DNA from 3 places in the Paenibacillus nicotianae genome. Region 3 is predicted to be linked to each of the others. Evidence: riboswitches for the same ligand, from Rfam matches in the RefSeq annotation. Region 3 holds a riboswitch; each other region holds the start of a gene.
The links. Region 3 has a riboswitch for cyclic di-AMP ahead of ACFSGI_RS19790 (hypothetical protein). Riboswitches for the same ligand answer to the same signal wherever they lie in the genome.

Region 1 (10,455 bases), on a different contig from region 3:
AGCAAAACAGCACCATATCCAACTTGAATTGCTGTACTTTCGATAGTATTGCGAACCAGACTTACGCTGATTACACCACCTTTAGGCGCCAAATCAGTACTCACTTTTGCTAATCCATTTGCATCAGCAGGACTTGTACCAATTAATGTACCGTTAGCATACACATTGATAATATCTCCAGCTTGTAATGCTTTTACAGTTACTGAGGAGTTGCCTGCAATATCATTTACAATAGCTACATTTTCTTGTAAAAGAGCATCTACTACTTCTGTAGTATAGTTTGCGAGTGTAGGTGCACTTTCGACTCCATTACGAATCAAAGTCACTCCTACCGTACCACCGATTGGCAATAACGTTGTATTTAATGTAGCTTTGCCATCAGCTTGTGCTGTTGCAGTTCCTAATAATGAACCTGCTCCATATACATCAATACTGTCTCCTGCTGTTAATCCACTTACTTGTACAATATCGTTATCACCAGAGTTATTTGTAACTAAAATAGCATTAGCAGAAATAGAAGGAGTCACTTCTGCTCCATAAATCACTGCTGTTGCAACACTTTCGACTCCTTGATTTGTAATCGTTACCCCAACAGTTCCTCCAAGAGGTACTAAAGTAACATTTAATAAAGCAGTCCCTTGAGCATTCACTACACCTGTTCCAATTACACTTCCATTACCATATACGTTTACAATATTTCCAGCAGTCTGTCCTGTAACTTGAACAGTATCTGAATTTCCAGAAAGATTGGTTACGGTAATATTGGCTACTGGAATAGCAGGCACAACGACTCCACCATAGGTGATCGAAGTTGTTACACTGTCAATCCCATTTCGTGTAATTCCGACTCCAAGACTACCGCCTAAAGGATTAACAGCTACTGGAATCGCAACGATCCCTGTTACTCCTGCGGTTGCAGTTCCCAAAACCGTACCATTTCCATAGACTTTCACAATATCTCCGTTGGTCAAGCCACTGATTGTTGCTGTTGCACTCCCTGCAACAATAGGAGAAAGTGAAATCTGGTTAGTGGAGATTGGTGTTACTACTTCTGCCAGATAGCTTACTGCTGTTGGAGCACTATCTACTCCGTTATGATTCAAACTAACATTTAAACTCCCGCCAATAGGAGTTAGTACGACTGGAATTGTCACACTGCCTTCAGCATTGACTGTTCCTGTACCTAACACACCATCAGCATTGTATACATTTACCGTATCGCCAGCTAACTGACCTGTAACGACAACTGTATCTGAAGTATTTCCTGAACGATTATTCACCTGAATATTAGCTGATCCTACAACAGGAACAGTAATAGAAGGATAATTAACTGTTGTGGCTGCACTTTGTAGTAATCCTTGCTTAACAGTGACGCTCAGACTTCCACCTGTAGGAGTCAACACAACAGGTAAACTTAGACTACTCGCGGTTGCTGGAGCAGTAGCCAAAACGGTATTGCCTGAAGAAACGGTCACTATATCTCCTACATTCAAACCATTCACTTTAACTGTGGAAGTACCTCCATATGAATTGGTTACTGTAATATTTCCAGAAACGATAGGTGGAATAACCTGCGCTCCATAACTTACTGTAGTTGGAGTACTTTCAATCGTATTGCGTTTTAATGTAACCCCTACGCTACCTCCATCAGGAGTTAATGTAGTCGTTACAGTAGCAACACCACTCGCATTTGCTGTGGCATTACCAATAGCGGTTGTACCATTATAGACAGTGACTACATCTCCTGCACTTACACCTGTAACTGTCACTGTATCTTGATCACCATATTGATTATTAACAGTAATATTAGCGGCTGGAATAGAATTTAATACAGCACTTCCATACGTAAAAGCTGTTTTAGTACTTTCTGCGGTTCCTCGAACTGTACTAACATTGATTGTGCCACCACTTGGAACCAGTGTTGCTGCGATAACAGCGGTTCCTTGAGCATTGACGACACCAGATCCTAACAAAGTATTACTAGCATTATAAACAGAGATCGTATCTCCTTGAGTCTGTCCTGTTACGGTAACCGTAGAAGAACCGACGACTACATTATTCACACTGATTTGTGCTGAAGAAGGTGCAGTAGGAGCAGGAAGTATAATAAAATTTCCTTGCTGTGTTGCACTACCGATAGAAACATTTAATGTATTTTTGGAAGTTCCGGTAAATTGATACGTGCCAGCGGCAGGTAACGTTTTATTATTGAGGGTTAACGTTGTTGAAGGTAATAAAAGAAGAGCTGCAGTGCTAATCGTAACGGTCTGTCCATTGTTTGTAATTTCACTAGCTACCAAATTTCTACCATTGATCTGGTCAGACGTTGTGGCTTTAATTCCATTAGGCAAAGTATATGTGATACTACCCAACAGACTAATTACATCTCCTAAATTATAAGTAACACTCAAATTAGCTGATTGTCCAACAACTTGCACTCCATCTGCAGAAGTAATAGTCATTGAACCAACAGCAGCACTGGCGTACCTAGGCAAGCCTGTGAAAATCAAACTTACGATCAAGAATACTATGAATACCGAGTAGCTCCGCTTCTTCATATCTTTCTCCCCTTATTGTTTTAGTCAAATTACCTGTCGCGACAAATAACATTTCCTGTTATAGCTTACAGATTCATTTTCCTAGAAACAGCAACAGTTATATATAGACTTTATTTCCTATTTTATACATATTAGGAAATAGGAAAACCCTCCTCTTCCATTTATCGCCAAAAATAATAAAAAAGATCACCTTTTTTGAAAAAAAAGTGATCTTTTTTATTTAACCTATACTTTTGTTAAAAACAGCCGCAATTGCTTGTGCGCGATCCGTTACACTCATTTTATTAAAAATGTTTGTTAAGTGATTTTTGACAGTGTGTTCACTAATAAATAAAGCAGCCGCAATCTCTTTATTACTGGAAGCTTTGACGACTAGCTCCAACACTTCTTTTTCCCTCGGAGATAATCCAAATTCTTTGACAATGGCTTCTAGCCCACGTCCCTCTGCTACTTCAGCAGTTATCGCCCGAGGAATAGGTTTTTCTTCCATTAAGCTAATTTCCGTTTGTAAAGTATGACGACTCAGCATAAATAAACGGAATTGGCTGATTAATGAAGGATCGATATTAGTAAATTGTGAATCATTCATTAGCTGGATATCATTATCACCCGAAGCAGCCAAAGCAAACACTAACACCATCGTCTGTCCACCTTTGCTATACACACGGGAAGCCGTACTATTTTGATTCTGTTGAATCTGTTTAAAGTCTTCAATCATTTCTGCTTCTTGTTCAAACAAGTGAGGAAAACTACGTAAAGTTGCCGGATCTGTAAACGACATTAAACAAGCACGCGCTATTGTTTCTCCTTCGTCTTTACGTAAACCGCCCCATAATGCAAATTCCATCACTATTTTCTGTGCATCTGTCGCCAGTTGATATTGAGCTACATTCCACTCGCGAATCGATTCATGCAAAATATGCGCAAAGCGATTACTGTTAGATAAAAATTGTTGCCGATCATAAAGTAGCTTCATAATTACACTACCCATTGTCGCCAAAGCGGACAAAATCTCGCGACACTCTTCGCCTTCTTGCTCATCTGCGATAGCTACAGCAAGTACAGCTCTGGTTTTATCTGCGTACACGATAGGATACTCAATCATCAATGATGAAGGCACAGCACGATTCAGGTATGAATGTGTGGCTGGTTGATTATTTCCATTTTCCAGATAACGACGAGCAATATCTCTGGCATATGTTTCTCCATGAGGACTTTCCATACCACGAGCCACCATCTGCACTTTTTCATCTTCACTCGCCCGATGAACTACAATAGAAGCAGATGGGCTCCATACCAGATTGAGACTCATATCCACCAGCATAAATAGGACACGCTGAATATCTTGTACCGATACCATCACACTGGCTAGCTCCATCAATGGCTTGAAGCGCTGAATCTGCTTTTCCATACGACTATGAGTAATATGGTTACCAATATACCAACCAATCAACGAGATCAGTGTTTCTTCAAAACGAATATTGCTATTGGTTGATACTTTTTCTTCTAAACCGATTCCAAATAATAGCCCGTAATTTTCATCATCATAACGAATAGGAAAGCACTGTACTTCGTAGATCGAAGCCAACCCTTTTTGTAGAAAAAAGTGACTGCGCGGATCTCTACCTACATCTTTCCAGTGGCTTAATTGCTCGCTAAGTACAGCCTGACCGAGAAAGCCTTCGCCCTCGTGGAAAATAGCTCCTTTTAATTCAGCAGCAGCCGGCCCTGTACTGCTCACGATACGATATGTGCCTGAAGATGTTTTCAAAGCAAATCCAAACACATCTGCTAGATCACTAGAAGCAAGTACAGCTCGTGTCACTTCTTCAATAGGCAGATTTCGACTGGAATCTGATCGTAACGTTTCATTCAGAGTAGTCAGACGTTCTGCAAATTTTTTCTCTTTGTACCCTGACTTTAAAATAAGAGCGATCGCTTTAGATAATTTGTTGATCTTATCTTTTTTGTACTCTATCTGCTGAAAATCATCTTCTTGTACTGCTTGTATCCGTTCTCTCATAACTCGGAAAATTTCAGCAGGTTCTTTCATATCAGGGCTGTTGTAATTCTCGTGATCTATAATCGTCTGCTTTGTATTTTTTTGAATGATAATACCTGCCCAGATATACATCTCAATCGGTTGCTGATCTATACTCACAGGTGAAATAATCCACTTAATACCCGGTATCCACTGATCAGACAAAGCAGTAACTCGAAGTCCTTTGAGCTTATCGATTTCTGTTTTCAACATACTTTCAAGTTCTTTTGGATACGTTGTAAAAAGAGAAGCGATTTCAACATCTGAAGGCGTACTTAGTAAATGCCCTTCATCATTAGTGATAAAAATAAACAAACCGGTAAGTTCCGCATACACATTTTGGAGTTCCTGACAGCTGTCTAAGTTATCATTCATAAAATAGCTTTCAATCATAAGCATTCATGTCCACTTCTGTCTGAATGTACGGTGTTTTATAACGGTAAATCGCACGCGTACCCTGACCGTTTTTTTCAAGAATAGACAATTCAGTCAAACGATTTAAAGCACGTTCAATCAAATTCGCGTTTCGTCCCAGTCGTTTGGACATACCGGTACTTGTTTCTAAAGCATAAGGATTGTTTTCAAAAAATAAAGTACATTCCATCTGTAGTGTAATTACATCGCTTTCTGCAACCATAGAAGCTTAACCCCTCCTTAAACAAGCCGAACAAATGGTTTTTCAGGAATATTCGTAACAATATGCGGTGCAGAAACACGACCACTTGGTGATTTAGTGACTTGTAAATACTGATAATTACCATCTACCCATGTTTTGATAACACCATTGCATGTTCTTTCTAAAAATGATGCTGTTTCTTTGCCTATTTCACTAAAATTGCAGTGCGCCATAACAGTAATTCCTAATGCACGCCACAATGAAATTTCTTCAGAGAAATAACGCATCACAAAATCTTTACCTCGTTCAGAAATAATCGTATTTAGATCGTAGTAAATAAACCAACGCTTATTACGTAATTTTTCACATTCAAAAATAGGCGAAAGCTTACTATTAAGTGTATTTGCATAATCTTCATTTTTGACATCGTCTACACGAATCAATGCTTTTTCAAGTTCTCCATCGACAGCACGTTTGTAATGCTCAATAAAATGAGCTTTTCCTTCCGCAGCCGCTTCACGCAAAGAAACGCCAAATAAATCAACCGTATCTGCAAACATATCAAGTGTCGTATTCCCAGACATCATCGTAACAGTACAATCATCATCTTTGAGACGTTGCGCATAAATAGAAGATAACAGATAACGATAATTGGCTTTGCTATTCGTATCAATCATAAAGACACTACCTTTCGGAATGCCTCCCATCAATAGCTCGTTCAAACAATCCATACCTGTCGAAAGTACTTCTGTTTCCTGAATTAAGATTTTATCTTCAGCCATAGATAATGAAGGAATCACATAGACTCCATTTTCAATAAATTTATACGTATGTTCTCCCTCTAAAATACGAGTACCACGCATCTTTAATACTTCGATAGTTCGTTTACGGTATTTTTCCATAAGAGGTTTGAGAGACAAGCGAATAATCCCATCACAAATATAATTCTCGAAAGGGATATTCATTCCTTCCACTTCTGAATATTCTCTTATAAAAAAAGAAGTTAAGGCATGCTTGCGCATAATATTACGAATAGTATAGACATTCGCTCTGGCTTCTTGTTCACTGCTCATTAAGCGAAATAAACTGATACTATCCATGACTACACGCTTGCAACCAATTTCTTTGATCATCTGTTCAAAGAGTCCATTCGGTTCAAGCATTTGCTCTAATAAAATCTCCGGTTCTATACAGATCACGCGTAGCAAATTACGCCGTTCCAACTCTTTCAAATTCCAACCGAACCGTTCCATATCATCGTAAATTTGTTCAGGAAGTTCTTCAAATGTAATGTATATCCCTGGCTCATTATGTTTCATAGCACCTTCAACCAAAAACTGCATGCCTATTGTAGTTTTTCCTGTGCCTGGTTCGCCTTCTAAAATGACGACGCCTCCTGGCGGTATGCCTCCACATAAAATATCATCCAGTCCCGGGATACCTGTACTAATTGGCTGTTTTAATGTACTTTTATACTCAGCTTCACTTTTTTGCATGTAGTGTTCCCTCCATCTGTAGAATATTTTAGTTAAGCAAGGGACAGCTTGTTACGATGATAACTTTATCTTAATTATAGCAAGGCTTTATCAATAGAAGGAAGCAAATTTCCAATTTTGGTAAGTGAGCCAAAAAAGACATTATATCCACAACCTTTTTTACCATATTTTACTTGTTATTATATGATATAAATAAAGATAATCCTACTATTTTGAATCCCCAATAATTACTTTTAAAATATAATTCTTCTATAGAAGAAATTATATTTATCGAATGCTCCCAATCACTTAGAATAACAAAAGACCGACGATCTAAGGGTCGTCGGTCTTTTGTACAACTTGTAGACTATATAAAGTGTTATTAACCTTCTAACGCTGTTTTAAACTCTTCAGAAGATTGGTTCCACCATTCTTCATTATGAGCGACTAATAATTTTTTGAGTGCTGCTTTTTCTTCGCTTCCTAGACCTTCTAACATAATACGGCGCTTGATAGCATAATCTAACTTATTCACATGCTCTGCGAGAATTTTCCAACCTTTTTTCTCTTCTTCATTAATCCACATTTCACAAGCAGTAGCACCAGCGTAATTGACACCTTCAGCTAATTTATCGACTGCTACCCAGACTAACCATACTTGACGACCACCATTCACTTCTTCGCGGTTCGTCGTAAATTTGATTCCTTTTTCTACTTTACTTTTGGCATGCATTGCACCAACATCGATTTTTGCTTCGCCATGGTCTATAATGATAGGGGACACATTATTGAGGTTAATAGCTCCTGCTCCAAAACCTTTATGTTTACTGCTTTTTGCACTACTACTTACAATATTAAGTGACATCGACTTTTTACTTGGTTGATTTTCATCCATATTGTTCGAATACTCCTTTGTGGGGTCAGTATAAATAAGGTTATTATACATAGATTTATAGTTCAATTTATTATTCATATTGTAGCGAATATTGAGTTAAAAGCCAATAAAGTCGATTACTGTCATAGATTTTCATAAAAAAAGGGAAAAAACGTTAATTATTACAACGGTCGAACCGAATAAAGTATATATAGTGATCATAATTATTCAATAAACGTCATGATATGAGCAAAAGATTAAAATTTTTTAACTTTTAAAAAAGCTGTAACCACAGGCTTTTATAGAGATTTGATACGAAAATATAAAAACAAATCTTAAAAACAGATGAATAAAGGTTTGCCAAAGTAAAAAACCTCTGGTAGAATAAATCCAGTGAGATTTTAGTAACAACTTTGTAAACTTTAAAACTAAATGCTGTAACCTTTATAGCAACTGAAAATTTTGTCGTTTTGTCGTAGTAATCCGTATACGGTACACACCACGCTTTGAGCCAAATTCCGTGGTACCGGGAAACGGGGGAACCGTTTTGGGTGAATTGATCTTGTTTCAGAGGGATCATAGGGGAATACCTTCTACCGAATCCTTAAGCTAACCTCGTAGGCAATTGGAAGGGGACAATCGATTTTGAACATGAAAAAGAAACTAACAGCCGCAGTAATGGGACTTGCTATTGCATTTACGTCACTTGGAGTAACAAGTGCGCATGCAGATTCTAAAATGGATCAAGTTATTGATGGAGCTATTGGAACACCTTATCGTATTGGTGGAACATCTTTCAGCGGTTTTGACTGCTCAGGATTTACACAATATGTATTCAGCAAAATGAACATTGATCTTCCTCGCCAATCTAGTTCTCAATACCAAGTCGGTGAGCCTGTATCAAAAAGTGATTTAATTGCTGGAGATCTGTTATTTTTCAATACTACCGGGGCTGGCGTTTCACATGTAGCAGTTTATGTAGGAAATGGTAACTTCGCACACGCTTCTACTTCCAAAGGTGTGAGAATTGACAGTTTGAGCATGGATTACTATCAAAATCGTTACGTTGGTGCTAAACGTGTTATGAGCGATTCCACATATAACACCTTCGCAACTGACAATTAATCATCGTATTTACAACTCATATAAATTAACCTATAACCATTGAAGATTCCCGCCAGAATCTTTAGTGGTTTTTTTATGTTCCTATATAAGTAAGACGTATCAAACACCTAATAGGTTACATAAAATCGTAAATTTATATAAAATTGTTCTTTATAATTATGTCTACTTATTATTAACCTACTCGTAATTATGGTAAACAGGATATTGCAAATTTTTTAAGATTTTTTTATGGTAGATACAAAGTACAGTCAGAGGAGGTTAGATCATGAGCTCACTGCCACATTCTATTTTTCATACGATTCCTTTGACAGAACAACATGCTGCTGAAGTATGTACATGGGTATACGATCCTCCTTATAATATTTACGGTTGGATGCCCTGGGCACAAATGAAAGAATTAGGAATTGAGTTCGGCGATCCAGAGATTCGGCAACAACAATACTTATCGGTACTGGATCAAAAAGAACAGTTAGCCGGGTTTGCTCAACTTTTTCCATTGGGAAATACGATACGTTTAGGTATTGGCATGCGCCCTGATCTGTGCGGTCATGGTTATGGAGAAGCTTTTGTAGAGGCTATTGTAAAAACGGCTCAAAACCGTAATGCTACAGCAGAAATTGATTTGGAAGTGTTAACTTGGAATCAACGTGCTATTCGTACGTATCAAAAAGCAGGTTTTTATATCACAGACATGTATGAACGTAGAACGCCTGATGGTATGAAGCCTTTCTATTGTATGGTCTATCAAGCTCCTCCTCATACACGCTATCTTGATCTTGATATATAAACCAACAAAAAGCACAGCGTAGATGATTTTCTAATCCATCTGCGCTGTGCTTTTGCTATATCCATATTTATTGATATCTGGTTAGATCAAAGTTACAAATGTCATCTCTTCTTTGCCAATCAAAATATCAATACGATGTGTATCTGCATCATAAATGACTACTCCACTACCTACATAGATCGTCGATTGTGAACCAAGCGCAAAAAATAAGTCCTCTGCCAATGCTTCATTTACTTCATTTCGTTCAGCTTCAGCAAGTACTTCCCACTCTTGAGGTTCCATATCAAAAAACAAATAACTGTCTGGAATCATCGCTACTGCTGATGTTAAATCACTCAATATCGCTTCATAATCTCTTCCATGCTTAACGCCCATACTTAACCTCCCGATCTGTCGATATTGTTACAATTTCCAACTTATTTACATTATAACGCAAATATACACTAAAAAACTCTTAATAATGCAGCATATCTTGTCGATAAAAGAGTATCAGATGTTTTTGGAGAACACATCATTACATGGAAGTGAATGATGAGAAAGATAAACTATTATACTCACGGACGAGGTGTATTATGCAAATTTCAACAATTATCGGTCTAATACTAGGTTTGGGTTCACTTATATTCGGTATGCTTTTAAAAGGGGCCCCTCTTATCAATCTGGTAAATAACCCAGCCGCTTATGTCATTATTTTTGTCGGTACAGCAGCAACAATCTTTATGGCGTTTCCAATGAATGAAGTAAAACGTCTAGGTAAATTATTCAAAGTAGCTTTTGTTCAACAAAAATTAATGGACAAAAAAGATCTGGTAGGTATGTTTATGGAATGGGCTTCGATCACACGTCGTGAAGGTCTACTTGCTTTGGAATCTAAAGTTGAAGAAATTGATCATCCTTTCCTTCGTAACGGAATGCGTATGATTATTGATGGTAATGATCAAGAGTTTGTACAAGATGTATTGATGGAAGATATTAATGC
Region 2 (10,455 bases), on a different contig from region 3:
ATTAATGGAACGTAGTAAAGAAATTTCATCTGAACAGTAAACAACTTTTGTAATTTTCTGATCGCTATACTATAATTTTCATGTATTCTACAAATGATTGGATTGATCCAAAGATGTGAAAGAGGTGCTATATTGCTAGACTATTTTCCTTTAATTTGCTCATCCTGTATCGTTGTCTTATTGATTTTTCGTTCTGTGTATCATCGATTCCAGAAATATAATCGCGAAAATGCAGGCTTATCTTTTTTAAGTATTCTTGTCTTAATTCTATTTCTATCAATGGATGGACATGCTTCCTGGGAAAAAGACACAGCTTATATATTAATCATTATCAGTTCATGTTTGTTTATACGCTTTTTGAATTATTGGGTTGTACAACGTAAATGGAGTAAATAACAAAAATTTTGAATAAACTCATTATAGGATATTGGATCATTTCTAGTAGCAGAATAGGAGGTTAACAGCATGGATTCAGCGCAAGCGCAACAAGAGCAGGAAGTAACATATGCTTCTTTGCAAAAAAGACTGTCCGAGTGTAGTGAGCAAGATGCTTTACAGTTGATGCGTAGCTTTGATCGCCAGATTACTTTTTGGAATAAGCAAAAAACAAAAAAAGAAGAATATCGTTCTTTTTGGAAAACACCATATCCTTATGTAGGCATCGGCGTAGGTATTGTAGTACCTGTGACTGGATTCGTACTATTTATGTTATTGCCTTAACAATGTAAATAAAAATAATAGCTATACAGAAAGGAAGAGTTATTATGAAATCTATACCAAAAGCATTTCAAGGTGATTATATTCAATCGTTATTAGCTAAAAAGCAGATGTCTGCATTAGAGCCTTACTTGCAAGCACATCACCATCCTGTGGTTCATTTGGAACGCGGACAACAAGGAAGTCAGCAATTAGGAGCGTCACGAATAGGAGGTTACCCTGATCTACCCAAGCATATGAAGTGGCCTCTTACTCAAGATGGTGAGTATATGACTTCAGTGGCTCAATTAAATCTCGCTCAAATCGCCAAAGAAGTAGGAGAAGATCGATTACCTGATTACTTTCCACGTCAGGGATTGCTTTATTTCTTTGTAGGATTGGATGAGCCATCTTATCAAATTGAACATCAGATCATCTATATTTCGGAGCCTGAGATAGCATCGATAGCCTATCGCGAACCAGAAGCAACTACGATTTTGGAAGAAGAGGCTGAACAAGCATTTGTACCGTATGAAGTACATGCTCAAGGTAATATCGAATTTCCTACCTATAGTTATGTCGATTATGATCAGTTAGCGAATTATGATATCTCGGATGAGCAATATTTAGAATGGAAAGAACAAGTTAATGCTGAACCCGATGACATGGTTGGAAAAATATTTGGTTATCCCGTATCCTCACATGGAGATGACTATATGGAAGCCGCTACAGCGATTTTTACCGGTAAGCATACATATGATATGGATAAGCGGCGTAAATGGTTAGTGAAGCAGTGTGACGGAAATGAGCAACAAGCAGATCGAGAAATTGAAGATACGCTGATGCTCTTAGAAATAGAGAGTGATGATGATATCGGGTATATGTGGTGGGATGCTGGCGTTATTCATTTTTTTATCCGCAAAGAAGATTTGATTCAATTAAACTTTGACCGAACCTATTGTTCTGTCTATTCAAGCTAAAATAGATCTATTCACTCTACAAGCTACTTGAGTATAGATGTACATCGCTGAATAATGGATCAATGATAGAAAATGTAAAATAGGCGCCATATACACATAACGTAAATAGACTATTCTGCTCCTTATCATCTTTAAGGAATAGAATAGTCTATATTTGTATTCTGTGAGTTATGAGTCTAATTGATTATGCGTTTGTTTATTTTTGATCGGATAAGGAGATTGTACAGTGATCGCTTGAAAAACATGGAGCTTCCCATTTTCTACTTGTCGCATACGCGGGCCTTTGAATCCACGTTTGACTAATTGCTTACGCATATACAGCATTAATGCCCAGTGACTAACCACCAGAATGTGTTCTTCTTCTGAAGATAAAATAACATCTAATGCTCGATTAATACGTGCTTCGACTTCCCGGATCATACGGCGATATCTTCGACTAAGCAATGGAGCCATTTTGAAAAGAACGCCCCATCCGATAAAAGGAATACGTATATTCGTATTAAAACTTGGAGGTGTAAGCTCACGTAACTCGGGCATTACTGTAATCTCGCCATCATAAATCGAACGTGCCGTTTTGATAGCACGCGGGAGATCACTGGCAAAGCATTTTTCCCAATTAAAACCACGCAAATCAGTTGTGCCATCGTGGATATCAGCAAGATCATACTCTTCAAGCCAGGCGATCAGTTCGCTCACTGTCACAAATTGGCGAAGAGGAAATTCTTTATTTACTTTAAAATGGCGGACAAGTCCGATTGTCTTCGTCATGAGTCTTGTATAATTCCTCCACAATAGTATGGTCGTGCTGTTCCTGTACAAAAAATAAGTAGATAATTTAAGTTTAACATAGTCGTGCAATGAAGGGACACTATTCGCTATTTATTTTAAAATAAAAGTATACTACTTTAAGATGACGTTTTGAAACCTAACACGTAATCGTGTATATTTAGTCGTAAGCTTACAATGAAAGATGAATTTAGGGATGAAAGGAAGAATATAATGAGTCAATGGGAATATCGTACAGTCAAATTACACACCGGAGGCTTTCTCGGTGGCAAAGTAGATGATGCAGAACTACAGGAGCAATTAAATGCCTATGGATTTGATGGATGGGAGCTTGTATCGACATTTGACACCAGTCTTGCACAGGGCAGTTCACGAGAAATCATTTTAATATTCAAACGAAGTGCATTGCTCGATTAATGTCATCATTATACGTATATCTAGAGTACATACTGGGTGATGCCTTTTTTTGCAAATAAAGATCAGTACCTTTAATATCGGTCAATACATGGTATATATGGGGGGATAATGTTTGCATGAAATTAGGTATACGCCATAAGGAACGGTATACTTTAACATAGAACGATGATCATGAGCATAAAGAAAGCCTCATGGAACAGGAGGAAACAACAATGATCGGAACATGGTTGGAAGAAATCAAATCCATATTACGACCAGAATTGAACAGTCTTGAAGAAGCGTTAAAAGCTTCTGCTGGAGATGAAGAAATAGAACAAGCTGAACAGATTATCGGTGTCTCTTTCCCGGATGATCTTAAAGAACTGTATCATATACACAATGGGGAGTCTCGTAGTGGCCCGGGGTTCTTTTTTGGTTTGCAATTTTTGAGTTTGGAAGAAATGATTAGCGAGTGGAAAATATGGTCTGAGCTTGAGCCTGAATATCAGACGATGGGAGATCATTATTCGATTCCATCGGGTTGGATCAAAGAGCAGTATATCAACCGCAACTGGATCCCTTTTTGTCATGATGGCGGAGGCAATCATCTAGGGATTGATCTGTCTCCAGCAGAACATGGGGTAGTTGGACAGGTGATTAATTTTGGTCGTGACGAAGAAATGAAGTATGTGATTGCCCGTAGTCTGGGTGAATTTATTCATTTTATGCGAGATACGGTTCGTCATGGCAATTATACTGTCGAAGAAGAGGATGGATTCAAATATTGGATGTACGGTCGTAACGAACAATCGCGTATGCTCAAAGATGCACAGGCATATGCTTTAGCCGATCTACCCAAAAACAATACATCTTCTGATGAACCAGAGATTCCATTACAACAATGGTTTCAGCAATTAGATCCAGATTGGCAAGAACGAATTATAACTAAATCGAATACGGTCGAAGAGTTTGTCCATGCTCATCAAATCTTTTTGATTCGTGAACAGCTAACAGATATCACGCCGCTTGAACGTTGTCATGAAGTACGTGAATTAATTTTAAGTGTAAATGAGATTCAAGATATTCGTCCGCTTGCGAATTGTAGAGAACTCAAAAAGCTATATCTTGTTCGCAATCCGATTCGTGATCTCACGCCATTACGTGGATTGCCTTATTTGCAAATTGTTAATCTAGAAGGTACGTTGATTGAAGATTTAGATCCGTTAGCAACGTTACCACATCTGTATAATTTGGATTGTACAGATACACGTATTCAAGATTATGCTCCTTTAGCGCAAATGCAACAGTTGACTACACTTGCTCTTTCTTCGCCTTCTCGCGAAGCTGTAGAAGCCTTATCTGCTATTTCAGGGCTACGAGAATTGAAAATATGCTCGCCTAATGCATGGACACCTGAAGACTGGCAACAAATCAGTCAGTCTTTGTCTTTACGCAAACTGCATATCGAAGATGCTTATTTTGCTGATATGAGTTGTCTACAAGCATGTGAACAATTGGAAATGCTGACGATTCATGATACGCGTATTTCTGACATTTCAGCGATTGCGGATCTGCCCAACCTGAAGCAATTGGAATTGAATAGTGGTTGCCAAATCAGCAATATAGAAACGATCTCCAAGTCTGTATCGCTAGAGCAATTTAGCGGTTCGTTTGCTCAATTTCAATTGCTCAAAAATTCGTTCGCTCAATACGTGAAATTCCATAAAATTGTCGGCGAAATGACAGATGAAGAAGAAGAAATCTGGCATAGCCATATACGTTAATACGATATTATAGTTATTTTCAATCATGTCTAAAGACTCTGTACAGCTCAAAAGCGACAGAGTCTTTTTTATGTTTTTTATTATTTTTTACCTAAAATCACAAAAATATAGTTGACTATCAATTTTCTTATTAGGTATAATTTACTAATAAATAACATATTTTTGAAAAAGGAGTGGTATTTTGAAAACAAAATTAGTAGGTATTACGGCGTTACTTGTGACATTAGGCATAGGTTGGGGTGGGGTACAGACGCATGCGCAAACTTTAGCAGTACATAAAGATTTGGGCAATACTACAGCTCTTGTTCAATCTGTTGCGCCAAACAAGGAGCTGACCAGCTCTAAAGATTATTTTGCTAGTAAAACGAAAGAATTGCCACAGTCTATCACTTTGCCATCTTCCACACTTAAACGCAGTACCATTGCAGAAGATACGTATGGTACCAACACCACACCAGATGAAGCTTTATTTATTCAGACAGGACAAGCGTATCAGGGTTATATCACTACAGAAGGGGAAAGTCGCTGGTTTTATACGCAAGTCACGACTCCTGCCAAATTAACTTCTTTTTTGAGTGTAGTAAATTCGGCTGCTATCGATTATGATCTTTCACTGTATTACTTAAATGAAGAGACTTCCCAGATTCAACAAGTCGCTTTTTCTACTAAAGGACCTACACAATATGAACAGCTTAGTCACATTGCCAAAGCAGGTTATTATTTTATTAGAGTTAGTTCGTATCAAGGTGCAGATACCACTAATCCATTTACCGTATTTGCAGTAACATCGGATAGTTATGATGCGAATGAGCCGGACGATAACCCGTGGCTAGCTAAAGATCGCGGAGCTGCTCCTTTTGTCAGTACACAGAATATTGATAATAGTTTTGATGAAGATTGGACAAAAGTAACTTTGACAGCTCAGTCTAAAATGAATTTACGGTTAGACAATACATCGACCTATGGAACGTATCAGTTGCAGTTATTTAATGCTAATCTTGTAAGTCAGGGTACACTGGCACAAAATACAAATGGTCAGGTTACATTACCGGCTGGAACGTATTATATTCAAGTGTTAGCTCCTTCCACATTCGATTTAACGACTCCATACAAATTATCTGTTAATTATCAGACAGCAGATGTATCAAGAGTTGTTATTAGTGATATTACAACAGATGGCGGTGTCTACGGATTTATTAACTATGGTCAAGGCAATAAATGGCGTGTGAAAAATAATATTGTAATCACAGGTCGTGCATTAGATGCAACAGGTAATCCTGTAGGGAATGCGATAGTCACAACCAATATCACTACCATTTTAAATAACAAAGTGATTTCTGGTACAGCGACTACAGATGCTACAGGTCATTTTACAATGCCGGTCTCTATCAATAATCCGGGAGTAGGACAATATACGTTCCAATCGTCCAGATACAGACATTATTATGATATTGTCAGAATTCAATTTTTCAACAATGGAAAACAACTAAATTCAGACATTAGCACGTTGTACCATTTTGCTTACGAAATTTATACAGGTTAACATAACGTAGCAAAATGATAGGATGTTGCGTAATAAATGACATAATCGTTTTCAGAATCTACTGCAAATCAATGATAAATATCATGTAACAAAAATAAAAAAGTAGATAAACGATGAAAAAGAGAGAAAATAGAAGCCTGAGATAGATAAGTTTTCAATAGTTATCTGAAAATGAAAGCTGTGATGATTCACAGCTTTTTTTGCGTTTTTTCTCAGCTTTACAGTTGACAGGTACAGGCGTATTATTCATTGCAGGCAGTTGATGAATAGGATTCAGCAACTGATATAAATGAAGTTTCCAATGTTTTTGATCGCTGAGTTTTCGGTACTAACCGAAAAACGGGGGAACCAAATTGCGACTTCACAAAACGGTGTGAGAGCCGGAATGTGAATCGTTGGGGTGAATCTGCATACTGACTTAACCATGGTACAGTCAGACAATGCAGTAGGGCGACTCTCACCGCCCGAATCCGACAGCTAACCTCGTAAGCGTGGATTAGGAGAGAAGTGTGAAGCTTGTGCCGATCTGACACAGTGTAATACGACTCTGTGTTTTTTGATATGTTAACAATGTCACGACGCTTAATTTTCATATGCATATGAAAAGCGGGGGAACCAATCGTTGATGAAAATAACTGATAGAAGAGTCAGTTACTACACAACATGGGGTGAATTCCGGTATCTACCGGAACGGGCAATCTTCCAGCCCGAATCCGACAGCTAACTCCGTAAGCGTATAGGGGAGAACTCCTAACCAGCAACTTGGCAGGTACACGATAAGTGTGCGTGTTTGTAGAGGGCTGGGGAAAAGTTCTGCTTTTCTCCAGGCTTCTTTTTTTATGCCTTTTTTAGCAAATATTACTTACAAAACGAATGCAGGGAGTCTTATACCTATGATGGATATACTGATGATTGGATTATTATTGATAATGACTTTGGGATTGAGCGGGTTGCTGCAATGGGCATCTGTAGCTATCGGAGAAAGAAGGAATGAGCGATGACTTGGCTGCTGTGGATTATTATTGGTGGGTTAACCATCTATCTATGTTACGCATTGATTTATCCAGAAAAATTCTAAAGGGTCAGGGGAGAACATCGTGAGTATCTTTTCATATATCGGAATTGCAGTCACTTTTATTATCGCTTTAATTATCGCTCGTCCAACCGGACATTATATTGCATATGCTTTTGAAAATAAACCGAATCGCTTAGATCGTTGGTTTTATCCAATTGAGAAATGGATATACAGGTTCGGCGGTATCAAAAATGAAAATCAAACCTGGAAGCAGTATGCAGGCGCTGTTCTTATCAGTAATGCAGTGATCTTGCTGATAGCATATCTGATCTTTCGTTTCCAACACATTTTACCAATGAATCCAGCAGGGATTACCAGTATGAGCCCTGATCTAGCATTCAATACAGCGATCAGCTTTATTACAAATACGAATTTACAGCATTACAGCGGTGAAAGTGGTTTATCTTTATTCTCACAAATGACAGCAATTATCTTTATGATGTTTGTCTCACCGGCAACAGGGATTGCAGTCGCAATTGCATTTATTAGAGGATTGACCGGTAAGCCGCTGGGTAATTTCTTTACGGACTTGGTACGGGCAATCACACGAATTTTGTTACCTCTTACTTTTATTATGGCGCTTGTGTTTGTTGGATTAGGTATGCCGCAGACCTTGCATACAGTCATAACAGCTCAGACTTTACAAGGAACAGAGCAACAGATTGGTACCGGTCCAATAGGATCATTTCTAGCAATCAAAGAATTAGGGAATAACGGTGGTGGATATTTCGGAGCCAACTCTGCACACCCTTTTGAAAATCCAGGCGGATTCAGTAATATGTTGCAAATGTTGATGATGTTATTGGTTCCAATGTCACTGCCATTTACGTACGGCAAAATGGTCGGCAACTCCAAACAAGGTAGAGTATTATTTGTTTCGATGGTCATGATGTTTGTCGTGATGCTTAGTGTATCACTTGTCAGTGAATTTCAAGGAAATCCGTTGATTAACCAATTAGGTATTCAACATCAGTCGGGATCAATGGAAGGGAAAGAAGTACGATTAGGCGAAGCGCAATCTTCATTCTACTCTGTGGTAACAACAGCTTCAGAGACAGGTGCTGTTAATACGATGCATGATACGTTAACACCTATTGGCGGATTGATTTCACTTGGAAATATGATGCTGAATACGGTATTTGGCGGTTCAGGAGTAGGATTGTTAAACATTTTAATGTATGCGATTATTGCTGTGTTCTTATCGGGTCTGATGGTTGGACGTACACCAGAATTTCTCGGTCGCAAAATTGAAGGCAAAGAAATGAAGTTGATTGCAGTAACATTACTTATTCAACCATTATTGGTATTAGCACCTACAGCTATTGCTCTTATGACCCAAGCCGATACGATTTCTAATCCAGGTTATCATGGATTAACACAAGCGCTGTATGAATTTACCTCATCAGCTGCAAATAACGGATCAGGATTTGAAGGGCTAGGCGATAATACGCCGTTTTGGAATATTATGACCGGTGTAGTGATGTTTATCAGTCGTTATTTCTCAATGGTAACGTTGTTAGCTGTGGCAGGGTCATTAATGGCGAAAAAACCTGTTCCAGAAACAAGCGGAACATTACGCACAGATCAAGCATTGTTCGGTGGTATGTTTATTATTTCTGTTATTTTAGTCGGTGCACTTACCTTTTTCCCGGTGGTTGTACTTGGGCCGATTGCAGAGATGCTAACATTGTAAAAAGAAACAGCTACACGTATCTACTATTATAAAATGTGAAAACATAGATAATGGCTACAAAACGAAATATGGATAGAAATAGAATATATAGCATTTATACTGATAAATGCTAAGTGGAGGAACAATGTAATGAAAAGTAAATCATCAATGATGAGCCGGGACTTGATCTCCAAAGCGTTACAGCAGTCTGTGATCAAATTAAATCCTAAACAGATGGCACGTAATCCAGTAATGTTTGTAGTTGAGGTTGGTTTAATTATCAGTTTGTTGTTAATTTTTGTACCTAATGCTTTTGGCGAATCGGTTTCAACAGGTTTTAATATCGCTGTAGCTATTATTCTGTTATTCACTATCCTTTTTGCCAACTTTGCTGAAGCATTAGCAGAAGGTCGAGGCAAAGCACAAGCTGACTCGATGAAAAATACACAAAAAGAAATTATTGCCAATCGAATCGAAGGCGAGCAAATAGTAGCTGTATCGTCTACACAACTTCGTAAAGGGGATACTGTTAAAGTCGTACAAGGCGAAATGATCCCTGGTGATGGTGAAGTGATCAAAGGTTTGGCATCTGTTGATGAATCTGCGATCACAGGGGAATCTGCTCCAGTAATCAAAGAAGCCGGTGGAGACTTCAGTTCGGTAACCGGTGGAACAATGGTTATTAGTGATGAGATTATTGTTCGCATCACAAGCGATCCTGGTGAATCATTTATGGATCGGATGATTAGTCTGGTCGAAGGAGCAGAACGCCAGAAGACACCTAATGAAATTGCGTTAAACACAGTATTGATAAGCTTAACTATTATCTTTTTAATGGTTGTTGTGACATTGCCTTTTATGGCAAATTACTTAAATATTGTTCTTTCGGTTCCTGTATTGATTGCTTTGCTCGTCTGCTTGATTCCAACTACTATTGGTGGATTGTTATCTGCGATTGGGATTGCAGGGATGGATCGGGTAACACGTTTTAATGTATTGGCGATGTCCGGTAAAGCGGTCGAAGCTTCCGGTGATATCAATACGATTATTTTAGATAAAACAGGTACGATCACGTACGGTAATCGGATGGCAAGTGAATTTGTACCGACAGAAGGGCACTCACCACAAGAAGTAGGGGAATGGGCAGCGATTAGTTCTGCTTTTGATGAGACACCTGAAGGACGTTCTGTTCTAGAATTGATGAAAAAGCAAAATTGGGAATACTCGCAATCATTAAGTGAAGGTGCAGAAATCATAGAGTTTCGCGCTGAGACACGTATGAGTGGATTGGATCTGGCAGATGGACGCAAAGTTCGTAAAGGTGCTGTCGATGCAATAAAAAAATGGGTTAGTTCTCAAGGTGGAAATATTCCTAGTAATCTACAAGCGAATAATGATGCTATTGCTTCTGCCGGGGGAACACCGCTTGCTGTAGCTGTAGATCAAGAAATCTATGGATTGATCTATCTCAAAGATACCGTCAAAGCCGGAATGAAAGAGCGTTTTGAACAAATGCGTAGTAT
Region 3 (10,455 bases):
TGAAAACCGTTCTACTTTGTTACCTGCTTTACCTAAACTTTCTTTTTGTGCCATAGGTATACTCCTTATTGATAAAGTGAATTATGCCTATGTTACACAAAACGTTATATATTGTCCATGAAAAGAAAGTAACAAATTGAAAAAAATCATGATTATTTGTTATTTTGCTGATTGTTAAAGCAATAAGAAAGAAGTTGTTGCTGATCTTCATCTATGATTTCGTGCTTGCTGTACTGATTCTCTGTATATTGTGACAATATTTTGTTCCAGAACGATTGGGTATGATGATTCCGTGAGGAAGCATTGGTCTGTAGTTCCCAATCACCTTGATATTGGTCGAAAACGTGAATAGCGGCTTGCTGAGCGACTCCTTGTCCACGAAATGGACGCATTACAAAAAACTCATTCAAGTAATATTGAGCATGAGAACCAGCAGGCAAATAAGGAGCCGTCGCAATCAAAGCAAATCCAGCAGGTACTCCGTTCACACGAATAATCCACGGATATAGAACCCCTGGATGTCGCCACCAGATCAGAAACACATCGCTTTGCTGGTGAAGTGTAGCATATTCTTCTTCATCAAATATTCCCTGTGAATTGGGCTGACGTTCCCATATCTCTGACAGGTCGTACAAGTAATACGGATACATATTGCATATCATATGTGCTTCTTCTTCCCGGCACAGAGTTATCTGAATATGATCGTTTGTATCGTTATTCATTTTACGCTCCTGTCTGCATCTTCTGCCGAATTCAATTTCCATTCTATCATGACATAATCGCTATATTCACGCCGTATCGTTGCTCTGCAACGCTGGATATACGTATGGCGTAATTTGGCATAGGAGCGCTCATTTTTGAAAATATGTGCAGAGAGTAACCGATATCCTTCCGCCGATAAAGTGTCTCGTAATAACGTAATCACAGGTACAGCTAATTTCAGATCTTGATAATTGAAATAGATTTGAAAATCACTAATATAAACAGCATCCAGCCCTGGCATAATCTCATGAGGATCATCTTCTGACTCGGTAGGCTTAGAAGCTTGCGAATACGTTACCTTGAGATACCCGATCAGCAACATCGAAGCAGGCTGATCGATACATTTACTATTCGACTGATCTGTAGATATATCGTTAGATCCTGCTATCGCCGATTCTAGTGTTCGCAAATAGATATTGAGACTATGAGAGTGCGGTTCAAATGCGATATAAAAATCACCGATCGCACGACTGCACAGTTGAATATACCTCTCTGGCATACAGCACTCCTACTTGTTATTGATTATTTTTGTAGAAATTGAATCGTATATTGAATCGCTTCTAAAGCTTCTTGTACAAATGCTTTATTTTCTTTTTCCCATTCATTCGGATCATCCATAAATGAATCGTCTAACCAATCTTCCAGTCCAGCTACTATTTTGCGACGTTCATTAGGTTGTGCAGGTGCTTTTCCTCGTAATGCTTGGATCGCACTACGCATCACTTTGCAAGAAGATTGGATAAAAGGATAATCATCTTTATCCCATGCTTTGGCATTATCCATATCGTAAAACGCAATCCACTTTTCAATAATTGAAGCGGCTTGTTTGGGTTCTAATTGAGGCATATTGTAATTCTCCATTTCTATAATTAAAAATTGAAATATATCTGACTATGATTTGGCGGATTTGTTCATCGCAACAGAGCGACTCTGCGACTCGTCTGCGATGCGTTGCAATTGATCTGACATATATACTTGAGTACCTGACTTGGAGATCTGAGCGATTCGATACATCGCTCGTGCAACGTCACCTGCTTCGATACCGCGATATTTACGAAGAGGCCCTATCATTAGAAATGATAATGCTTGAGAGACCACAGCGCCAAATTGCTCCCCTGCGCGGCTATTTTTACGTTTGCCTAACAATAAAGACGGGCGAACAATCGATAACGAAGAATAACCTACTTGTTGCAATCGTTGCTCCATATCACCTTTGGTACGTGTATAGAAAATACTTGATTTGGGATCAGCACCCATCGAACTGATCACGATAAACTGCTTGGCTCCTTGTTTGTAAGCCACCATAGCTACAGATACCGGGTACAATACATCAATTTCGATCATCTGTGCTTGAGTACCTGCTTGCTTAATCGTTGTACCGAGACAGCAAAAGACATCGTCTGCTTGCATCTCTGCACGATAATCTTCTAGTCTACGATAATCCACTACGATCTGTTGCAACTTCAGATGTTGTAGTTGCTGCACAGGTTCGCGGACAAGAGCAATCACTCGTGTATATTCTGTGCTGTCTAATAACTGACGCACTAATTTTTTGCCAACAAGACCTGTTGCTCCAGCGACAAGGGCTGTTTTACCGATCACAACGATCATCTCCATTCTGCGCATCAACTTGGTTCTCTATCTTCTTTATTATCAAGATATCAGCACCAAATTGCAAAATAAAATGATCGTTCGATCAGCAGTCTTTTTTTATAATAAAAACGAAGCGCTACTTCCATTGGTATGAATAATATAATCTGCACCAAGACCACGATAAATTAAGCGTGATTGATTGCCTTCGGTAATCACATATAGCTTCTCTGATGTCCATGCACGACAGATCTGAATATACCGACAACATAAAGGTAGACTACGTTCAAATAAATAGATTTTGCCAATATTCAATTGCGGGATACGCCATAAGTCCTGGCGCTGCGTATCGATCACCAGAATATGCTCAATACCTATCTTTTCAAAGCGAAGCTGATCTGCCTGACTATTCACTATAATAGCAAACGGTATTTTTTTAACTTTGAGTAATTGAATAAATTGTTCTCCTGCTACTGTAGCAGGCGATACCAGTACAAATTCCTGTTCGTACTCCATGCGTGTTCGCTCTCCTCCACTCATTGTAGACAACAAAAAAAGCCGTTAGAAGAGGACCTCTTCATCAGCTTCTAAAACAGGCGCAAAAAAAGCCCCTGATATGGCATAGATGACTGTTGTCGTCTCTCTTATTGCAGCTTACGAGGTTAGCTGACGGATTCGGAAGTAAGAGTCTCCCTACAGATAGTTCGGTCGAAGCCTTTCTATCTGATTCACCCCTGAATAGATCTGTACCATCTTGTCTATTCGTATGGTTCCCCCGCTTTCTGAAAGGTCTGGATATAGCCTTTCAGTCATTAAGCTGTAATGAACTTGAATGAAATCATACGCCCGCCTTTTTCGTTTGTAAAGTAGTCTAGCTACGTGTAAGGAGCGAATTTGAATCAATTCTATTACCTTTTCCACATTATGCTCTTATTTGCATGATCTCATCCTTCTTTTTCTACTATTTGCACACGATTTATATAAACGGTTGTATAAGCGAGTATAAGAGACATTAGAACGTGATTAAGCCAAATGAATCCGATTACATCGTTATTTTCAAGCGTATAACGTCTATTAAAAGCTTACATTTGATTTTACTTCTACCTTCAACGGGACTATGATTGCTAACAATATCTGACATCACAAAAATGTAACAGCTACTTATTGTTCTGCTTTTACTGTGTATAGAGATAGCGATTTTATTTGAAGGAGTGTAGATTTGAGATGAGTTTAATTTCGCCGATCGCGCCTGTTGCTAATACTGTGTCTAAGGTGGATGTGTCTACCCATACTATTCATTCTATTGAAGTATTCCAATATGATAATCATCTGCTTGCCTTACCTGATATGGATGGGTATTTGCATTGCGGGTTGTTAAAAATAGCAAGTCACGGGATTACAGGGTGGGCAGAATATTCGTTTACCGATCAGGTTCAACATTTAGATTTGGTGAAATGGTGTCGGGTGTTCACTGCTCTCAAAAAATGCTCGTTACCGCAGGCGCAATCTTATATCGACCAACATCATGATCTATGGGGAGATGTACGCAGTCAGGTGATGTTAGATGCTCTGACCGACCTATCTAGTCGTCTACAAGATCCTCCAGATGTATGGGCATCTTCTGATATACTGGTGAATCATGCTTTTTTGTTAGATTATACAATCGCTTATTATTCCTTTTAAATAATTATGGTTAATGGATCATAACTACCTCAATAAAGGAGTGTATTTAGCTTGAATTCTGAAAAGATTATGGTCTGTGTATATTATGGCCCCAATGGAGAACGATTGATCAGGCGTGGTATTCATTTATCTCAACTTATTCAATCTCCACTGTGTGTAATGAGTGTCATCGATCATCCGCTTGATGAAATGGATCAACAACAAGAGAACTATGTAGCATTATGGCGTAAATTAACAGAAGAAGCAGGAGGTCATTTTGTACTCTTAGAAAGCAACGGACAAGAAGCGGCTGATATTATCGCTTCCACCGCTCAACAGCATGATATTACTCAACTTATTATTGGACAATCGGCTCAGACTCGCTGGCAAGAAATCATCAAAGGCTCGATTGTAAATGATCTACTGGAAAAGTTGGGAGCTATCGATCTACATATCGTAGCGGTACAGCGTATGCAAGCTCATTTAGAAGAAACCCACGAACAAGGCGTAGATGTAGATGTGATTCAGACCTCGCGCGGATATGAGATTGCCTATGAGACTCATGGTCAATCGATCATTACAGAAGGTATCTTTTTCAAAGATATGCATACTGACTTCGATAATGGATTACTCAAATTATGTATCGACGGACAATATCAATATCTGAAAGTATTCAAAGGCAAGTTGATCGATGAACTGGTATTGGAATCTCATTCGATGTAATAGGTTGTAGATTAGACGTACCATCACTTATAACCTGTAGCCCTTCGTTTTATCAAGCGGTTGCAGGTTATGAGTGATGGTACCGGATATCTAGATTGGACTATATTTTGATTATCCAAAATTTATAATCAAAAATGTGATGCACTATAATGTTTCTCACTGTGCTTCTTCTATAGACATGATAAGGTGAAGTTGTTCCTTTCCACTATCTCATATCAATAAAGGAGTTTATTGAATTATGAAAACAGGATTTGTTGTGATTACAGGCGCATCGTCAAGTATAGGAGAAGCTACCGCCCAACTTTTTATTGCCAAAGGACATAATGTGTTGTTACTTTCTCGTCGTGAAGATCGCTTAAAAGCGTTTGCCGGTCGGCAGGTGATGAAAGCGATTATTGATATTACCGATCGACCTGCTCTGGATCAAGCTATAGCAGAAGCAGAAGAACATTTCGGGCCAGTTAAAGGAATTGTGAATAATGCAGGTCGAATGTTGCTTGGCGATATTACGACTCAAGATCCAGCAGAATGGCAAGAGATGTATAATACTAATGTGATCGGGCTTCTCAATGGAATGCAAGCTGTACTGCCATCCATGATTGAACAAAAGTCAGGCACGATTATCAATATCAGCTCGATTGCAGGTAAAAAAACGTTTACCGATCATGTCGCTTACGGTGGTACCAAATTTGCTGTTCATTCGATTAGTGAAAATGTACGCGAAGAAGTAGCTCCACACAATGTCCGGGTAGTTACAATCTCTCCTGGATTAATAGAGACTGAATGGAACGATCAGACCACTGGCGAAAAAGCCAAACTCAACTTAATGCCACAAACGATTGCAGATACAATTTACTTTGCATTCAATCAGCCTCAAAGTATCAATATTCGTGAGATTGCTTTAGCTCCTACTCAACAGCAAAGTTGATTTACTACAATAACAGATAAGCAAACTACATCACGATTCTAGTGTAGAAAAATATCATATTGGATATACAAAAAGCCCTCCTGATGAGCATGGAGAGCTTTTTGCGTTATACATTAATGTGTTTCCCCTACAATCGTTACATCGGCTACATAAGAGCCTGCCCATAATAAAAATGTAAATCCTTCTTCTAAGGGATCATCTGGATCAGTCAGAAATTGTACTTCTGCATACGTATTCCACGAATTAGGCAATGATTCTGTAATCCGAATCTGGATATTCCATCCTTCATCTGTAGAATTCATGTTGGGATAAGATAGATCCAGATTGAGTTGTTGATCAGTTAACCATTTCTGCTGTGGCAACGAAGTGGGATCTATATTCCATTCGATCAATGCTTGAGTTACCATCATATTTCGCTCCTTTGGTGCTGTAAAATAACAAGCTTTATATCAACATTAGGAAGGTGTATCACTACGAAGCGCGCGTATCGCCCGGTAATCTGCCCAGTTAATCGACTGCCAGGATTGTTCTTTTTCAAATAAATAAGCTTTGTCCTGACGGAAATAGTGTTGGGAAGCAGGCAATAGTGTAGCACTTCGCTGTAACAACACAGGAATCGCATCACTGGACAATCCATTCAAATAATCGAAATCAATCTGCCCTGTCTGCTCATATCGATCCAGATTCTGAATAGCTATGATTCGATCGATACCTACATAGTTCACTACTACATAAGCAGTAAGAGCAAGTACGATATAACATTTGGCAAGCGGCAACCTTTTCCAATATATCCGTAAACCTGCAACCAGTAACAACACAGCCAGAAAGATCATAAATGCGTGGACTAGAAAACGGGTATACGTATATCCATAAGCTTGTTCATATAAGATAAGACGGGCGAATGCTGAATATAACATCACACCAGAGCAAATCAATAAAATATACAACATGCTGTTGTTGATACGGCGCAAAATAGTAGAGCTGTCTGCCATATACAATAGTACACATACCATAATGATAAAGTTCAATGAAGTAACCATCACCAGTTCAAGAAATCCACTACGAGCATACTCGGCATACGAATGACCATCAGGAATCTGTCCTTGTCCTGCGCCAAATAAGTAAGAAAACTGGATCACTACAAATAGTACATACACGATATTAATCAAGATCAGTATCGTCGCCATAATAATCGGATCGATTCGGATCGGCTGACGCGTAGCAACCGGATAAGTGGGTAACGGTGGTGGCCCATATACAGTCGGAACAGGTGAAGATAGCTCTACGTCAGAGACAGAAGAAGCCGAACTGTGTAGTGGTTGTTGTCTATTATCAGCTACCGATGGATAGATATACGGTTGTACAAATCCCCACAAATAGCCGAAAAAGAGTATGCCTCCAATCACAATCCAGAGCACACGAACACTACCTTCTCCAAATGACAACCCGTCGATCCAGTTCGGCAATGCAGATAATAAATTTCCAAATATGCGATCAGCGGATGTTAGCAGACTAATAATAATTAATAGTAGCGGAAAAGCAATCACCAGACCGATCAATACTTTAGTTACGATTTTCTTTTTTTCATGTTCCATTTTGCCTGTAGCGGCATTTTTGAGTATACGAAAAGGAGTCACCCAATGCCTTACTGCTTGTGGAATCATATGATCCAATGCGTCGATCAATAACAGGGGACGATGCCATGATAATCTGCGATAACTAAGCATGTAAGCAAGATGCAAAAAGATCAAACAAGGCACAAACAAAGCATTAAGCGCCATAAAAATAAGATTGGTGAACAACCCATACGTTAATGACAATAAAATAATAACGGTCATCGCAAAACGACTAAACCACGATCCTTCGCGTAATTTGTCGCCTGCATAAGTATACATATACAAGTAAAACAAAAGAATAAATACCGGATACGAAATCCCCAGACTATGCCCGTAAAATAAATACTGATGAACGGTCGCCAGCCCGAACGCGCCAAGCAAAGCAATCCACGTACGATGCTTAGCCACAATCAATTTCTCGTACATTTTGAGATCTCCTTTTTTTGAGGCTATACCTTTGTAGTCACCTCATGTTGCATCATATGTTTTTGAACGGCTAATATAGCCAGTCGACTGCTTTTACTTTGTGTGCAATGTGGTAGTTTGTTGTTATTTTTATTGTAGATGATAAAATAAGAAGATAAAGAGAAGAATTATTTTATTAAATTTCCTATTTTAACAAAGATGTACTACACTCAATCCTTTTATTTCTAATGTCCCTACATCTTTATAAAACTTGCCAACACCTAACCCATACATTTTCTATTATTTAAAAAGCTAATTAATAATCTCTTAATCTCTAAAATCCCAATTCTCAAAATCTCTAATCTTAAAATCTCTAAATCTTAAAAACCTAAATCGTAAAATTTCTAAATCGTAAAAACCCTAATTCTAAATCCCCAAACACTAAAATCACCACACCTCACTCTTACGCCTGTTCCGCCCTACCCTGCCCGCCCCACATTACAATCATTGTGGTGTCTCCATGCTCGGAGCGGAGGGAAAGGAATCGTCCGTAAGAAGCGAAGCGTTCGCCTTTGTAGCCGGATTTTGACCGCTACAGCGGTTGTTCAAAAAATCCGGCTACAACAGCGATCGATAGGACGATCCTTTCCCGGAGCGGTCCCAACATGTAACCCAAGGAGTATAATCCCTATGAAATTACATCATCAGTTTTTGTTATTACATTCACAGTATGGTCAGCATAGCGAAGTACAGATTACATTAGACGAATTAGCCACTACCTTTGAATGTACCCATCGGAATGCACTGAATTTAATCACGCGAATGACAGAACAAGGTTGGATCAAGTGGAGTTCACAGCGTGGCAGAGGACGACGTTCGACCCTTACTTTTGTGATTCAGCCTGAAGAAATCGCTATCGAGTCTATGATGCATACTATTCAGCGCAAAGATATTCAGCAGACGTTGACTGAAATTCGGCAATATGCTCAATCTTCCACCTTAGAAAATCGAGTACAAGATTGGTTGTTTGGTTACTTCGGCCCTCATTCTGAAATACAACGCAATCGACAAGTCGATACACTACGATTACCGATTCGTCAGCAGATTCATACAGTAGATCCGCTATATATGAATTTGCTAGCAGAGTCTTTTGTATCCAGTCATATTTTTGATGGATTGGTACGACAGGCTTCTCATTCACAGCAGATTATTCCGCATCTGGCACATGATTGGGAAGTGAATGAACAACGTACCGAATGGACATTTTTTCTACGAAAAGAAGTGATGTTTCATCATGGGCAAATGATGACAGCAGACGATATTGTGTATACATTTCAGCGATTGATGGAGACAGCGCAACCGATGTTATATCGCTTTATCGCCAAGCAAATACAATCTGTACGCGCGCTCAACAACAATACGGTGCAGATCATTTTGAAGCAACCGAGTGAATTGTTTTTACCTTTTTTGTGCACCAGTCGAGCGGCGATTGTGCCTAACGGATTGAATCGAAGAGGAGAAGAGTTATTCGGGGTGAAGCCTAGCGGTACAGGGCCTTTTCGGATGGTCGAAATGAGTAAAGATAACTGTGTACTGGAAGTGTTTAAGCCTCATTTTCTAGGTCGGGCGCATCTGGATCAGGTGGAGATTATTCATATTCCCTGGAATGTTGCACCAGATCAGCTAGAGCAGACTGATCGTCAATCTCCTTTTCATATGATGCATCAACATACATCCGGTTCAGCATCAGAACAAGGAGCATGGAGCCAGATGCATTCGCCTGTAACGGTACGCAAATTCGTCACTTATAATACACGCAAAGAAGGATTACTACGTGATCCACATATTCGTGCTCATATTAGTCGATGCCTGCAATATGCACGGGAAGTAGAGTCTTTAGTGATAACCAGCACTGTCTTCGAAAATAGTTCCGATCACATCGAAAATGATACAGAAAACAATTCTACTACCAATAACAATACTTCTTCTGCACCTCATGATTCTTTGGATATGAATAGCCGTTCTAACTACAGTTATCCTAAAAAGCTTCATCCTGAACTGGATCAAGCAACGATATCCCAGATCGCCGAGACACCGCTTCGAATCCTCACGATTCCACAATATCGCAAAGATGCTCGCTGGATTGCGAATACATTACAGCAAGCAGGGTATCAGTGCAACGTGGTATCTACGCCTGTAGAGCAATTCAAAGGCAGTGTACGGATGGAATCGGATCTGATTGTCTTTTCACTGACACGCGATCAAGACGAGCAATTACGATTATTTGATCTTTATCGTACACTAGCCGGTCATGTAGAACATCATACTGTGATTGATATTGAAACTCTATTAGAACAGATTCAGCGTCAACCGGATCCATTAATACGTACTCAATATTTTCAGCAGATTGAAGATCGGTTACTGGCAGAATATCAATTGCATATTTTATATGAAAAGCCTTTTCAGACAACATATCTTCCTTCTGTACGCGGAGTGACCTTTAACAGTCAGGGTTGGGTCGATCTTCGTCATATCTGGTTCCCGCCCAAATTATAAATGGTTGTGCTATACAGCTCTGATAAACAGGATATATCTGCAAAGTCAAAAAAACCTGCTTCCTTTAGATCAAGGAGCAGGTTTTGATTTCGCCTATTTTCAATAGTATTCTAGTATATTGCTAATAACTTCAATATAGGTAGATTATCCAATAGGTTCTGTATAGATACAATATTATTGTTGTTAACGAATCGGCATCGTAATTTCATCGAC

Region 1: another riboswitch for cyclic di-AMP. It lies ahead of ACFSGI_RS22405 (C40 family peptidase); the one in region 3 lies ahead of ACFSGI_RS19790 (hypothetical protein).
Region 2: another riboswitch for cyclic di-AMP. It lies ahead of kdpF (K(+)-transporting ATPase subunit F); the one in region 3 lies ahead of ACFSGI_RS19790 (hypothetical protein).

Annotation. Positions count from the first base shown of each region.
Region 1 covers NZ_JBHUGF010000012.1:26,002-36,456, forward strand. Annotated here, with positions in the region: partial or broken gene ACFSGI_RS22380 (beta strand repeat-containing protein) at 1-2,558, opposite strand, end outside; gene ACFSGI_RS22385 (LuxR C-terminal-related transcriptional regulator) at 2,779-4,992, opposite strand; gene ACFSGI_RS22390 (hypothetical protein) at 4,985-5,236, opposite strand; gene ACFSGI_RS22395 (ATPase domain-containing protein) at 5,254-6,711, opposite strand; gene ACFSGI_RS22400 (YwhD family protein) at 7,073-7,585, opposite strand; cyclic di-AMP (ydaO/yuaA leader) riboswitch at 8,064-8,203, shown strand; gene ACFSGI_RS22405 (C40 family peptidase) at 8,216-8,689, shown strand; gene ACFSGI_RS22410 (GNAT family N-acetyltransferase) at 8,964-9,476, shown strand; gene ACFSGI_RS22415 (hypothetical protein) at 9,558-9,851, opposite strand; gene motA (flagellar motor stator protein MotA) at 10,049-10,455, shown strand, end outside.
Region 2 covers NZ_JBHUGF010000010.1:1,730,656-1,741,110, reverse strand. Annotated here, with positions in the region: gene ACFSGI_RS11710 (helix-turn-helix transcriptional regulator) at 1-40, shown strand, start outside; gene ACFSGI_RS11705 (hypothetical protein) at 466-720, shown strand; gene ACFSGI_RS11700 (YwqG family protein) at 765-1,676, shown strand; gene ACFSGI_RS11695 (histidine phosphatase family protein) at 1,845-2,444, opposite strand; gene ACFSGI_RS11690 (DUF4177 domain-containing protein) at 2,676-2,879, shown strand; gene ACFSGI_RS11685 (SMI1/KNR4 family protein) at 3,092-4,642, shown strand; gene ACFSGI_RS11680 (carboxypeptidase-like regulatory domain-containing protein) at 4,824-6,185, shown strand; cyclic di-AMP (ydaO/yuaA leader) riboswitch at 6,488-6,692, shown strand; cyclic di-AMP (ydaO/yuaA leader) riboswitch at 6,755-6,935, shown strand; gene kdpF (K(+)-transporting ATPase subunit F) at 7,183-7,263, shown strand; gene kdpA (potassium-transporting ATPase subunit KdpA) at 7,283-8,953, shown strand; gene kdpB (potassium-transporting ATPase subunit KdpB) at 9,083-10,455, shown strand, end outside.
Region 3 covers NZ_JBHUGF010000011.1:225,449-235,903, reverse strand. Annotated here, with positions in the region: gene ACFSGI_RS19815 (sodium-dependent transporter) at 1-54, opposite strand, end outside; gene ACFSGI_RS19810 (GNAT family N-acetyltransferase) at 153-722, opposite strand; gene ACFSGI_RS19805 (hypothetical protein) at 719-1,261, opposite strand; gene ACFSGI_RS19800 (hypothetical protein) at 1,285-1,608, opposite strand; gene ACFSGI_RS19795 (NAD(P)H-binding protein) at 1,654-2,379, opposite strand; gene ACFSGI_RS19790 (hypothetical protein) at 2,473-2,868, opposite strand; cyclic di-AMP (ydaO/yuaA leader) riboswitch at 2,989-3,165, opposite strand; gene ACFSGI_RS19785 (hypothetical protein) at 3,577-4,035, shown strand; gene ACFSGI_RS19780 (universal stress protein) at 4,087-4,737, shown strand; gene ACFSGI_RS19775 (SDR family oxidoreductase) at 4,976-5,665, shown strand; gene ACFSGI_RS19770 (hypothetical protein) at 5,779-6,075, opposite strand; gene ACFSGI_RS19765 (DUF4153 domain-containing protein) at 6,121-7,707, opposite strand; gene ACFSGI_RS19760 (ABC transporter substrate-binding protein) at 8,377-10,242, shown strand; gene ACFSGI_RS19755 (asparaginase) at 10,426-10,455, opposite strand, start outside.